DNA from 4 places in the Thalassospira sp. CH_XMU1420-2 genome. Region 2 is predicted to be linked to each of the others. Evidence: riboswitches for the same ligand, from Rfam matches in the RefSeq annotation. Region 2 holds a riboswitch; each other region holds the start of a gene.

Region 1 (3,113 bases), 420 kb from region 2:
CATAAAGATCATGCAAGTCCGGCGTGTCATCGGGCGAAAACAGGGTCCATGGCGCATCTGCCATCACCCGTTCCATGAACAGGTCCGGCACCCAGTTGGCCGTGTTCATATCATGCGTCCTGCGGCGGTCATCGCCCGTGTTCTTGCGCAGATCAAGGAACTCTTCGATATCGATGTGCCATGTTTCGAGATAGGCACAAACAGCCCCCTTGCGCTTGCCACCCTGATTAACCGCAATGGCGGTGTCATTGGCGACTTTCAGAAACGGAACCACGCCCTGGCTTTGACCATTGGTGCCCTTGATATGCGCGCCAAGACCACGCACTGGGGTCCAGTCATTGCCAAGACCGCCGGAATATTTCGCCAAAAGCGCGTTGTCCTTGACCGATTTGAAAATGCCATCAAGGTCATCGGGCACGGTGGTCAGGAAGCAGGATGACAATTGCGGGCGGCATGTCCCGGCATTGAACAGGGTCGGGGTCGATGCCATGAAGACAAAGGTGGAAAGCTGATCATAAAATTCGATTGCCTTGGCTTCGCGGTCGATCTCACGGATGGCAAGACCCATGGCAACCCGCATGAAAAAGGCCTGTGGCAGTTCAAACCGCGACCCTTTGACATGCAGGAAGTAACGGTCATAAAGTGTCTGAAGTCCCAGATACTGGAAGTTCAGATCGCGTTCCGGTTTGATCGCAGCGGCAATCTTTTTCAGGTCAAACTTTGACAATTCCGGATCAATCAGACCGGCCTTGATGCCAGCCGTGATCGCGGCGGGGAAATAGGTCGCGTATCGTACGCCCATCTCGGCCTGGGTGGCTTGTTCGGGCTGGTCGAAGACAAAGCTCAGGGCTTCTGTCCGAAGCTTGTCAAGTAACAAGCGTGCGCTGACAAAGGCGTAATTCGGTTCGCGCTCTACCAGTGTTCGGGCTGCCATGATTGGGGCAAGTGCCAATTCCCCGGTGGTGACACCGTCATAAAGGTTCTTTCTGGTTTCTTCCATGATCGGTGCTGTGCTGACGCCATCAAGGTCGCCACAGGCCTCAGCAATCACGGTCGCCAACCGGTCAATATCAAGCAACCTTTTGCTGCCGTCGGGCAGGGTGACATGAAGTTCGGGCTGCCCGGCCTTTTTGCTTTTCTTGCGTGCATCAAGCTTGGCGCGTTCGCGCGCACGGTCTTCACGATACAGGACATAGGCGCGCGCAACCTTGTGATGTTCGCTGCGCATCAGGGCCAGCTCGACCTGATCCTGTATATCTTCGATCTGAAGGGTATGGCTCGGCGCGGCCCGCTTTAACAAGGTCGTGGTAACCTGATCGGCCAATCCATCGACAATGTCATGTACCCGATGTGATCCCGACGCGGTTTCGCCCTCGGCGGCAAGAAATGCCTTGGTCAGGGCTGTTTTGATTTTGGTTGCATCAAAGGCCGTAACCGATCCGTTGCGACGGATCACCTGATAGATGGTTTGTGAATTTGATGAAGGATCGGAAACGGCTGGCCGTTCCAACTCGACTGTTTCTGACATCGTAAGCCCCAATCATATGGGGGCAAAGGCCAAACGGAGGTATGCAGGGATGATTGGCGGTCTGCCAGTCAGATCACAAGCACTCCACCGGGACACCCCGCCCGTGAATGTTTACGTTCGCTCACGGCAGGTCTCCTGGCTTGCGGATCGATGCTTCATCCGGCCTTCCCGAAATGCCAAGCATTTCAGTGACCATGGTTGGATTAAAGCTAGCCGCTTACAGTTGCGGGGGCAGCTTCGGCATTGTCGTGCATATGCAAAACGCACCGAATTCCCTCTTAGCCTTCAAACCGATATGGTTCGGTAAGAAGGACCGTGATGTCTATATATTGGGTTCGGATTGAAAATTTCGTCAATATATATGTTTTCTTGACAGGTTTTACCGATCCCGGTGATCGGGCGCGAAGCCAAGAATTATCAGTCTATATAAGCAGATCCAAAAAAAAAGTGACGGGCCCTTTCGGGGCCCGTCCTTTTTTCTTCTTTGGTTTGCTGTGTCGGAACTTGATGACCGAAATCAGAGAACCGTAAGCATGCTTGCAACCAGCGGATGGCGAACAATGTCCTTGTCGCGCAGCTGGACACAGGCGACATCTTCGACATTTTCAAGTCGTTCGGACATTTCCGAAAGACCCGACATTTCCGGCAGAAGGTCGGTCTGATCCGGGTCGCCGGTCAGGATCATGGTAGAATTCCAGCCCAGACGGGTCACCAGCATCTTGAGCTGCCCGTATGTGCAGTTCTGGGCTTCGTCGATGACGACGAAGGCATTGTTCAGGGTACGGCCACGCATATAGCCGATCGGGGCAATCTCAATCGTGCCGTCCGAAAGGTATGTGCGCAGGCGCTTGGTGCCAAGGCGATCATTAAGCGCGTCATAAAGCGGGCGAAGATACGGGGCCATCTTGGCTTCGACATCGCCGGGCAGGAAGCCGATATTTTCCCCGGCTTCAACAGCCGGGCGGGCCAGAACGATACGACCGATATCACCCTTATCAAGGGCTTCGACCGCCTTGGAAACCGCGATATAGGTTTTACCGGTGCCTGCCGGGCCAAGGGCAAGGACCAGGTTGAAGGCATCAATGGCCTCCATCAATGCGGCCTGGTTTTCACTTTTCGGGCGGATGTTGCGGCGGTAGCTTTGATCGCGTTGTCCTTTCTGTTCTGCGGCTTCCCCCTGAAGCGGGTGCCAGTCAGCGTTCTTTTCATCAAACAGTTCATGGACATTGTTGTCGGACTGTTGCGGACGGTTACGACGGCGTGCTGCGCGCTTACCCATGACGATCACCTCATCAAATGTGCCAAAAAAGCAAAACGCGCCATTCCGTCATGGAAAGGCGCGCATTCAATTTTCATCTTGCGATGGAAGTGGCGGTAGGAGTTTCCGCCGGTCACAACATGTTGCATGTGCGATCCGGGGGGCGAAAATTCTCGTTGTAAGACGCTTTTTCGCGGCACTCGGGAACCCCTCCTGCGGTCCAGTGATTGACCGTTGATTGGAATCGTACCCCTATATGCAGTGTCTTGTCACGGTTTTTTGCACGATGAAATTTTCGTGAATCCGGATTGTGAGTCTTTTCAGTCA
Region 2 (3,113 bases):
ACCGATCGAACCGACAAGACTGACCATCACAGCCGTCATGGATGCCGCCACCGCAATCAGAACCACATAAACACGGCGCACCGGCACGCCAAGCGATGCCGCCGATTCCACACCAAAGGTAAAAGCATCAAGTGCGCGCGCATACCAAAGACACACAACCAGCCCGCCAAACGCAACGGGCAGCGCAAGATAGACATCGTCCCAGCGCACACCGCTCAGATTGCCAAGCAACCAGAACATGATGCCGCGCGCCTCGTCCGCGGTTGCTGCCTTGGTAACGATAAAGGATGTTAGGGCGTTGAAAAGCTGTGATCCGGCAACCCCGGCCAAAATGATCGCGCCTGCACCACGACCGGCCGGAATGGCCAAAAGCGCGACAAACCCGAATGCCACCAGTGCACCGACAAACGCGCCAAGCGACAGCGAAACCATCCCCGCCCCAAGACCCAGAATGGCAACACTGACCGCACCGGTCGATGCCCCCGCCGAAATGCCCAGCAAATAGGGATCGGCCAGACTGTTGCGCAAAAGCGCCTGTAATACGGCCCCAGACAACGCAAGTGACGCCCCGCAGGCCGCAGCCACAAGTGCGCGCGAAATCCGGTAATTCCAGATGATACCGGAATCGATTGGATCAATCGCATAGCCCGCCTGCCACAGATGATTGGCAATGGTTTGAAGAACCGTGCCAAGGGGAATGTGTGTTTCCCCCTTGGCAGCGGCAATTGCAACCACAGCGGCAAGCAGGATCAAAGCCGCCACGGCCGCACCGCTTCGCGCAAGATATGCCCGCCCTGCCCGCGATCGTGCGGGGGGCTGAGGGGGTGCTTTTTCAAACATTGAAGTCTCCGGGCATATCGAGCGCCATCGGGTTAGGCAATCAGTTCGAGGCACTCAGGCGTTCGACAGCCTGGGCAAGCGTTTCAATACCGTCAATCAGACGAATGGTCGGGTCCATCGATTGCGCATCCATCACAACGATATTGCCGTTTTTAACCGCTTTCATCTGGCGTGTAACCGGATCGGTTTTCAAAAAGTCCATTTTGACTTCCCAATCATCTGCCGGGAAACGGCGACGGCCCATTTTACCGATCACAATGATATCGGGATTGGCGCGCGCAATGGTTTCCCACCCCACGGTCGGCCATTCTTCGTCGCTGTCGATGATGTTTGTTACGCCAAGTTTTTCGGCGATATAGCCCGCGGCCCCGTTTTTGCCCGCGACATAGGGATCGCTTTTAATCTCGGCACTGGAAAACCAGAAGACGGTCGAAACATTGCTGTTCCCGCTGGAATTGACCTGTGCCAGGGACCGGGCTTCACGATCTTTCAACCTGGCAATCAGGGCCGCGCCGCGATCCTCGATATCGAAAATTTGCGCAAGGTCGGAAATTTCCCGATAAATCAGGTCCATGGAGAAACGGTCATGGCGCACCCCGTCGCCGCCGCCGGCATTGTCTTTGCCGACACAATCGGCCGGTGCGGTATAGACCGGGATCGAAAGTTCATTGAACTGTTCGGTGGTGCCGACAATGCCCTTGGGACCGACATGCCATTGATACTGGGTGGCGACCAGTTGCGGTTTTTGCGCAACCACGGTTTCAAAACCCGGATCATTATCAGCCAGACGCGGCACGGACGCATTCACATCCCTGAATTCATCCATGACCGGACCAAACCAGACCCCGGTGCCTTTGACCTTATCGGCCAGCCCCAGCGAATACAGGATTTCTGTCGTGCTTTGTCCAAGCGACACAACCCGTTCGGGGGCCGCATCAAAGTGCAGCGTGCTGCCGCAATTTTCGATGGCAAGCGGATATTCCGTCGCAGCCGCAAACGGGGCCGAAACCACAAAACCGGCAGCAAACACCCCGACTGCCAGCGCATGTTTATAGTGACTGATCACTTTGACTTCCTTTCAAAGACATACCGGCAAGGGTCGGCAATCACCGGCCATTGCACAGCATATCACAAATGTTATGTTATAACATAACACACACTTTACTATCGTCAAGGGACTGGCAAAAGTGTCGGGAAATGGCGGAAGATGTCAGGATCGGTATTCAGGCGCATTTACAAAAAACTGCCGGAAACCGCGACATATGCCGACATTCTCCGGGGCACCCCGCCCGGTCCGTCGCATTCATGTCGGCAGGTCTCCTGGCTCGCGGGTCAAAGCACTTTTCCTGGCCTTCCCGGGTTCATCCCAGTGGCATTGGTCAGAAAAACGCTCGCCGCCTACAGTTGCGGGGGCAGCTTCGGTTGATGGGCATGCAGCCCAAATCGAATTCCCTTTATCCGATATCCGGATACCGACATCTGACCGTTAGATTAAAGCCCAAACCCGGTCAAGGAAATTGGCAGATGACCAGAGGCATTTACACAAGGGTCCATGCAGAAATTGCAGTCGACACGACCTTGAATTTGCCATGTTTCATCCCGATTACCTCCACACTGTCTGGTATGCTTGCCGACAAATGAAACCATTGGAACATGATGCACATGACGACTTCTGTTGAACGCAGACGCTTTTTGAAATCCATCGCGGCAGCCGGTCTTATCCTGCCGGGAATGTCGATCTATCAGCATGCATTGGCAGAAGTACCAGGGCTTGACCTTGGTGCGGGACAGCCGTTTGATTTTGCCGATCTGATTGCGCGTGCCAAATCGATGGCGCAGGCCGCCTATGAGCCGCCAGTCGCCCCCAACCCGGAAATTGTCGGGCGGATCGATTACGACACCCATGGCAAATTGCATTACAAACGTGACCATTCGCCGTTTTCCGATGGATCGGGCACCTATCCGGTGACGTTCTTCCATCTGGGCATGTATTTCGCCAAGCCCGTGCACATGTATCTTCTGGAAGACGGCACGGCACGCGAAGTCATCTATAAACCCGATTACTTTGACATGCCAGCCGACAGCATTGCCCGCCAGCTGCCCGAAAACAGCGGCTTTGCCGGGTTCCGACTTCATGAAGAACTGTCGCGTGATGATTGGAAAACCCAGGACTGGGCGGCGTTTCTTGGCGCATCCTATTTCCGCGCCATCGGTGATGAAGGTCAGTATGGCCTGTCAGCGCGCGGGATTGCGGTCAATACCGCCACATCCCA
Region 3 (3,113 bases), on a different contig from region 2:
CGACCGACATATTGTGACCAAGCTGCAAAAGACTGGCCAAACGCAAAGACGGAACATCTTCACCAAACGCATCTGCCAGACGTGCCTGTGCGCCGGCAAGGCAGGCAAGCTCGGACTCGGCCGCAGACAGGATGACGACATCGCCCGGTTCCTGACCAAGATCGACCGCTTCGCTGCCATCAGTGACCATGCCGGGCTGTGCTGCCAAAAGATGCATTTGAAATTCCGTCTGTTCTGTCGTCAAAAGCACCGATACCGGACGCAAAACATCCGGTATCGGTCATATGGTTTTATGTGTGCCCAATGGGCTTAGGCCGCCTTGATTGCGGCCTCGATCGCGGCACGGTCCAGACCATGCAAGCCGATCACCACCAGTTCGGAACGGCGGTTTTCCGTATCGGCCCAGGGACGGTCAAAGTAACGCTGGAAACGTTCACCGACCCCCTGAACCACATGGCGCATCGGTTTGCCCGGAACATCAAGGAAACCCTTGATGCGCAGAACATCAAATTGACGCACGATATCGATCAGGCGTTTTTCAAGGGCCGCCGGATCATTGACCGCATCAAGTGAGACAACAAAACTTTCAAAATCATCATGATCATGTTCATGACCATCATCATGATGGCTCGGGCGGCTATCAAGGTCATCCTCAGCCGCAGCACCAAGGCCCAGCAAAATGGCGTTTTCAACACGGGAATGCTCGGTCGCGATGATTTTGACCGACGGCTTTTTAAGTTCGGCGCGGATATCGGCTTCGACCTTGGTGCGTTCTTCGTCAGTCAGAAGGTCGGTCTTGTTCAGAACCACCATGTCGGCGCAATGAAGCTGTTCTTCAAACAGTTCTTCAAGCGGGCTTTCATGATCAAGGTTTTCATCAGCCTCGCGCTGGGCCTGAACCGCATGATGGTCATGGGCAAACAGCCCGTCGCGCAATGCCGCACCATCAAGAACCGCAACAACCCCGTCGACAGTCACGCGCGACCGCACTTCGGGCCAGTTGAACGCCTTGACCAACGGCTTGGGCAAGGCCAGCCCAGATGTTTCGATAACGATATGATCAGGCGGCGTATCGCGATCAATCAGGCCACGAATAGTTGGCAGAAAATCATCCGCAACCGTACAGCAGATACATCCGTTTGCCAGTTCAACCACATCATCCTCGGCACAGCCTTCGATACCACACCCGTTGATGATGCCGCGATCAACACCCAGATCGCCAAATTCATTGATGATCAGCGCAATGCGTTTGCCATTGGCATTTTCCAGCATGTTGCGGATCATGGTTGTCTTGCCAGCCCCCAAAAAGCCGGTAATGACGGTTGCCGGGATTTTACCCAATTGTGCCATTTTCAAATTCCTTGAAATTCAATCATTTAAATTGTCATTTGACCTGCATCGGAATGCCGGCAACGACAAGCGTCACCCGGTCAACCAATGCGGCAATACGTTGATGGAGACGTCCGGCATGATCGCGAAAAGCCCGCGCCATTGCATTTTCCGGGACAATCCCAAAACCGACTTCGTTTGATACCAGCAACACCGAAATGTCCAGCCCAGGCAAGTGATCACAAAGCCGGTCGATTTCAGCATCAATATCGCGATCTTCGAGCATCAGATTGGTCAGCCACAAGGTCAGGCAATCGACCAGAACCGGTTTGCCGCCCGGCTGATTGCAGGTATCGAGTGCACCGCAAAGATCAAGCGGTTCCTCGATCGTTTGCCAAAGATCGCCACGCGATTGTTTATGAAGGTCGATGCGGTTGACCATTTCATCATCCCATGCCCGACCGGTCGCGATATATGTGCCGCCGCCAGCCGCATTGATGATGTTTTCGGCGAACCGGCTTTTGCCAGATCGCGCACCGCCAAGAATCAGATGTGTCCCGCAAGGCGGGTCAGTCCGGATCATATTCTATTCCTCGCCATGGCCTCCCACCGAGGCCCGATTGCGTCGCCATCATTTGAGATGATGACACCATTCGGCTGGTTTCCTGGCTGCGGGCATGAAAGCAATCCGCCTTCCCGGTTTCCCGGTGGCTGGTGAATGGCAATACATCCACCCGGATCACCCAACCCGATACAGTTGCGGGGGCAGCATCGGCATCGCACCGATTTCCCATCACCGAACGGTGCGCCGAACCTAACAGGTTTGCCCTTGAACCCAAAGGGCATTCTCTGTCCGGACGGGTCAGCTAACCGGAAGGTCAGTATTTGTAAGAATTGCCTGCTTGAGGCCGGCCCTCCTTTAAGGGAACATAATATTATCAAGCTGGAATTAGAGTGGTAACAAATCACCTTCCAGCAAGATCACCGGGACAAAAAACATCAAAACCGGTGGGCCGCATAATTGCGGCACCAAACTCTTGGGGTTAACTGGAATTTTGCAAAATCAGATGGCAGTTTCTGCACAACTATCGAAAATCCGAAATCCGAACACACCAACCTGGACCACATCCTCGCGCAAGGATATGTGGCTTGGTCTGCTTGAACGCCTGAATTCCGACAATCGGGCCTTTCAGACGTTTCTGGAAGAATATGCGACCGGTGCGGACATCACATTGTCGCGCCGCGATGTGCGCAGCATCTTTGCACTTGATGCTTCCAAAGGGGTGATCGGCACCATCATCTGGTCCCATGCGCGCGGCATCCGCGTCAATGCGCTGTCGCTGCTTGTGCGTGATCTGCCGACGCTCATCACGTTGATGTCGATTTCGGATTTCGGCCAGGAAGAATTAAACGAATTGCTTTCCCAGCCGGGGATATCGGTCCCCACCGCCAGCAAAATGCTGTCAGCCTGTGGAAAGACCTATCGCAAGATGCCCGCAGCCATCATTGATGACAACGTCATCCAGGCGATTGAGAATACGGCTCTTTGTGAAGATTTCCCGCATGTCGCCAAATTGCGCAACAAGTCACGCAGCCGTCCGCTGCCTTATTACGAAGCCTATTTGAAAGACGTGACTGCGATCTGCGAAAAGCACGACATCACCGCAGATATGCTTGATCGCTATCTGGCCGAACATGCGCTTGAAGATCTTCCCTTGAATTCCGAGCTGCAAACGGCCTGATTGTTGCTGACAAGCCAGTTTACGGCACCGGAATGGTCACGA
Region 4 (3,113 bases), on a different contig from region 2:
CCCGTTGCAAGCTTAGCCATTGTTGGCCTCGTTCACCTGTTCGGCCAGGATCGCGGGGTTTTGTGCGTCATATCGGCTGATCTGGGCATCGGCCATCAGCAAGGCCGGTTTGACCTTCACGATCAGATAAACCGCTGCTGCAGACACCAGACCTTCGACCGCCATGATTGGAATATGGGCAAAGAAAACAAGCTTGGCCGCCGGTACAAACCCTTCCCCGCTCAGGCCAAGGGAAATGGCCACGAACAAGGTGGTCAGCGCAATTGAAAGCGCACCGGCACATCCCCCCCAGATTGCCGCAAAGGTTGGATTGCTTCGCGACACCAATCCGCGAAACAGGAAACCGGCAATCACCGCCGGAAACGCAATATTGACGGTATTGACCCCCAATACAGTCAAACCGCCAAATCCGAAAAAGATGGCCTGCAACAAAAGCCCGACAAAAAGTGCCGGGAATGCGGTCCAGCCAAGCACAAGCCCGGCCAGACCACTCATGATCAAATGCACGCTCGACGGACCGACCGGCACGTGGATCAGGGAGGCGACGAAGAACGTCGCCGATAACACCCCCGTCGCCGGAATTTTATCGATTGGCAGTTTGCGCAATCCAAGGCCAAGCCCCGCGACTACAAGCACGCCACCGCCAATCAGCACCTCTGGGGCCAGTGCCCCGTCAACAATATGCATCTACTTTGTCCCCAAGCCTATTGCACATCATAGGCGCGAACCCACAGGACTGCATCCTGTGAAAGCTCTTTTCCCTGAAATTCTTTGTCCGGCCCACTACCAAGGGCCGCAAACCCCCAAAATCCGGCCTTGGGGATCCCGAACGTGAAATACCCGTTGGCATCGGTAATCGCGACAATTGCCCCACCAGGCATCGGTCCTGCTGTCGGTTCCTTGGGCGCGTTACGGTCCATATCGGGTTCGGCTGCCATATATTCGATTTCAACTTCGACCCCGGATACCGGTTCACCGTTGCTCAGCACCCGACCGGTAAAGGTCGAACCTGCGACAATGTTGGTCGGCCGGTTTAACGGCAGAATTTCGGTCACAAGTCCCTGTGCCTCCATCCAGTCGGTCGGGATTTCGTTGCGGTTCACATAGGACTTGGTGATCTGCTGAATGAAGATATCTTCGCTTTCTTCGTAATAGGGTTCGGGCACCACCACCATCACGTAATCGCCACTGCGCTTAAGGGTCAAAGTACCGTCATACGCCTTGGCTGCATTCTCCTTCCCTGTGAAGGTCACCTCAGAAAGCGTTGAAGATAAATCAATTTTATCACCGCGATGGATTGCGTAAAACGCCACCGGCTTTTTCATATCCATGACATGTCCGTTTTCGAACGGATGCCAGAATATCAGTTTCACCGGCAGTTCGCCGGGGGCGGTCACATTGACTTCCGGTGTATAGGCCAATTGAAAATGGGCATGCGCACTTTGTGACGCAAACGCGAAACAGGCACTTGCAATCGCAAGCTTGCCAAGAGTTTTAAACATGTAATCGTCTCTTTTCACGAACGATGCGCGTCAGAAAAGTTTCCCGACGCACAGAGTTAGGATCAAGAACGATAGGATGGCTGGAAGCAAGATACCGGTTTCACGACGAGACCGCCTTTTCCCTGCAACCTGACGCTCACCCCGGCGTCCAACAGTTCAGTACCGGACAAGCCGTGTCCGGCAGTCAAAGGCAGGTCTCCTGGCTCATGGTTTCAAAAGCATTACGCCTTCCCGGTTTATCACCAGTGGCATAGGTAATGCTCGGACCACTTACAGTTGCGGGGGCAGCCGTGGCATTGTCGTAACGCACCACGTTCCCTTTTAAGCCGATCCAATGGATCAACACCCAAGACGCGTTCATATTCCATGGGCGGCAAACACCTGTCAACTCTTTGCCCGCATCCGAACGGATTATCTTTTCGCGCCATTGCTTGACCTTCGCCCTTCCCCCGGCAAAGATCAGCAAACACATCGCACAATATTGCGATTGGCCTTACATGGGATGGGGTGGAAATGATGGCTGCTGAAACAGTCCTGGACTTCTGGTTCAAGGAACTTGAACAAAAGCAATGGTTTATCAAGGATACTGCACTTGACACCCACATTGCCGAACGATTTTCCGACATTCATGCCGCGGCCCTTGCCGGTGAACTTTTCACCTGGCGCAACACCGCATCGGGGCGCCTTGCCGAAATCATCGTTCTGGATCAGTTTTCGCGGAACATGTATCGCGACACGCCGCAATCATTTGCTGCCGATCCGATCGCGCTTGTTCTCGCACAGGAAGCCGTATCCTTGGGCAAGGACAAGGAACTTGGATCACCAGAACAGCGGGCGTTTCTGTATATGCCCTATATGCATTCAGAATCCGAATTGATCCATGAAATTGCCATGACCCTGTTTGATCAGCCCGGGCTTGAACACAATTACGGCTTTGAAATCAAACACAAGACAATCATCGACCGGTTCGGGCGTTATCCGCATCGCAATGACATTCTTGGCCGGACATCCACACCAGAAGAAATCGCGTTTCTCAAAGAACCCGGCTCATCATTCTAGAACGAAAAGCGGGACGGCAATCCGTCCCGCTTTCATAAAATCATTCAATGCGAAAACGCGATATCAACCGATATCGCGATCGCGATTATCCCACCATCCCTGCACCAGGGATTCGGCTTCGTCCATATAATCGGCTTTGCCCGCAAGGAATGCCGCCATCGCTGCACTGCCCTTGATCCTGGCTTCGGCGGGGGCATCCTCGACCTCGCCCCGCCAAACGGCAAGGAAGTGTTTGAGGGTCACCGGGCTTTGATCGTCGATTTCTTTTTCGGTTTTTGGCAAAAGTGCCGGCCACCGGACGTCGCAAAGCTCGCCGTTATCAAGCATCCGAAGATCAACATGTTTGAATGGTGTGCGTTCTGCTTCGCCGCCCCCGCCCTTGATCACGCCAATTCGCGGCAGCTCAAGAAGCTTTCCGGTTTCGCGATGCACATCCAGAAATGCCGGATGAAACACCCCCAGGAACGCGGCCCGTGCCTGTAACGGGTTTAGCAACCGCAACAGGGTATTCACCGGGCTGCGCAGCCCCAAAAGCGACCGCAACCCGATCAG

The links. Region 2 has a riboswitch for cobalamin ahead of WA429_RS07300 (ABC transporter substrate-binding protein). Riboswitches for the same ligand answer to the same signal wherever they lie in the genome.
Region 1: linked by a shared signal. The riboswitch ahead of WA429_RS09120 (ribonucleoside-diphosphate reductase subunit alpha) and the one ahead of WA429_RS07300 (ABC transporter substrate-binding protein) in region 2 are both predicted to bind cobalamin.
Region 3: linked by a shared signal. The riboswitch ahead of cobU (bifunctional adenosylcobinamide kinase/adenosylcobinamide-phosphate guanylyltransferase) and the one ahead of WA429_RS07300 (ABC transporter substrate-binding protein) in region 2 are both predicted to bind cobalamin.
Region 4: linked by a shared signal. The riboswitch ahead of WA429_RS11995 (DUF4198 domain-containing protein) and the one ahead of WA429_RS07300 (ABC transporter substrate-binding protein) in region 2 are both predicted to bind cobalamin.

Annotation. Positions count from the first base shown of each region.
Region 1 is NZ_JAYMEG010000002.1:962,064-965,176, reverse strand. It holds gene WA429_RS09120 (ribonucleoside-diphosphate reductase subunit alpha) at 1-1,528, opposite strand, end outside; cobalamin riboswitch at 1,637-1,861, opposite strand; gene WA429_RS09115 (PhoH family protein) at 2,046-2,807, opposite strand.
Region 2 is NZ_JAYMEG010000002.1:546,198-549,310, forward strand. It holds gene WA429_RS07295 (FecCD family ABC transporter permease) at 1-840, opposite strand, end outside; gene WA429_RS07300 (ABC transporter substrate-binding protein) at 881-1,906, opposite strand; cobalamin riboswitch at 2,134-2,332, opposite strand; gene WA429_RS07305 (glucan biosynthesis protein) at 2,503-3,113, shown strand, end outside.
Region 3 is NZ_JAYMEG010000004.1:90,918-94,030, reverse strand. It holds gene cobN (cobaltochelatase subunit CobN) at 1-217, opposite strand, end outside; gene cobW (cobalamin biosynthesis protein CobW) at 310-1,350, opposite strand; gene cobU (bifunctional adenosylcobinamide kinase/adenosylcobinamide-phosphate guanylyltransferase) at 1,385-1,912, opposite strand; cobalamin riboswitch at 1,968-2,145, opposite strand; gene WA429_RS14195 (hypothetical protein) at 2,397-3,071, shown strand.
Region 4 is NZ_JAYMEG010000003.1:501,556-504,668, reverse strand. It holds gene WA429_RS12005 (cobalt ABC transporter permease) at 1-20, opposite strand, end outside; gene cbiM (cobalt transporter CbiM) at 13-687, opposite strand; gene WA429_RS11995 (DUF4198 domain-containing protein) at 705-1,502, opposite strand; cobalamin riboswitch at 1,675-1,867, opposite strand; gene WA429_RS11990 (DUF924 family protein) at 2,019-2,561, shown strand; gene WA429_RS11985 (glycosyl transferase family protein) at 2,625-3,113, opposite strand, start outside.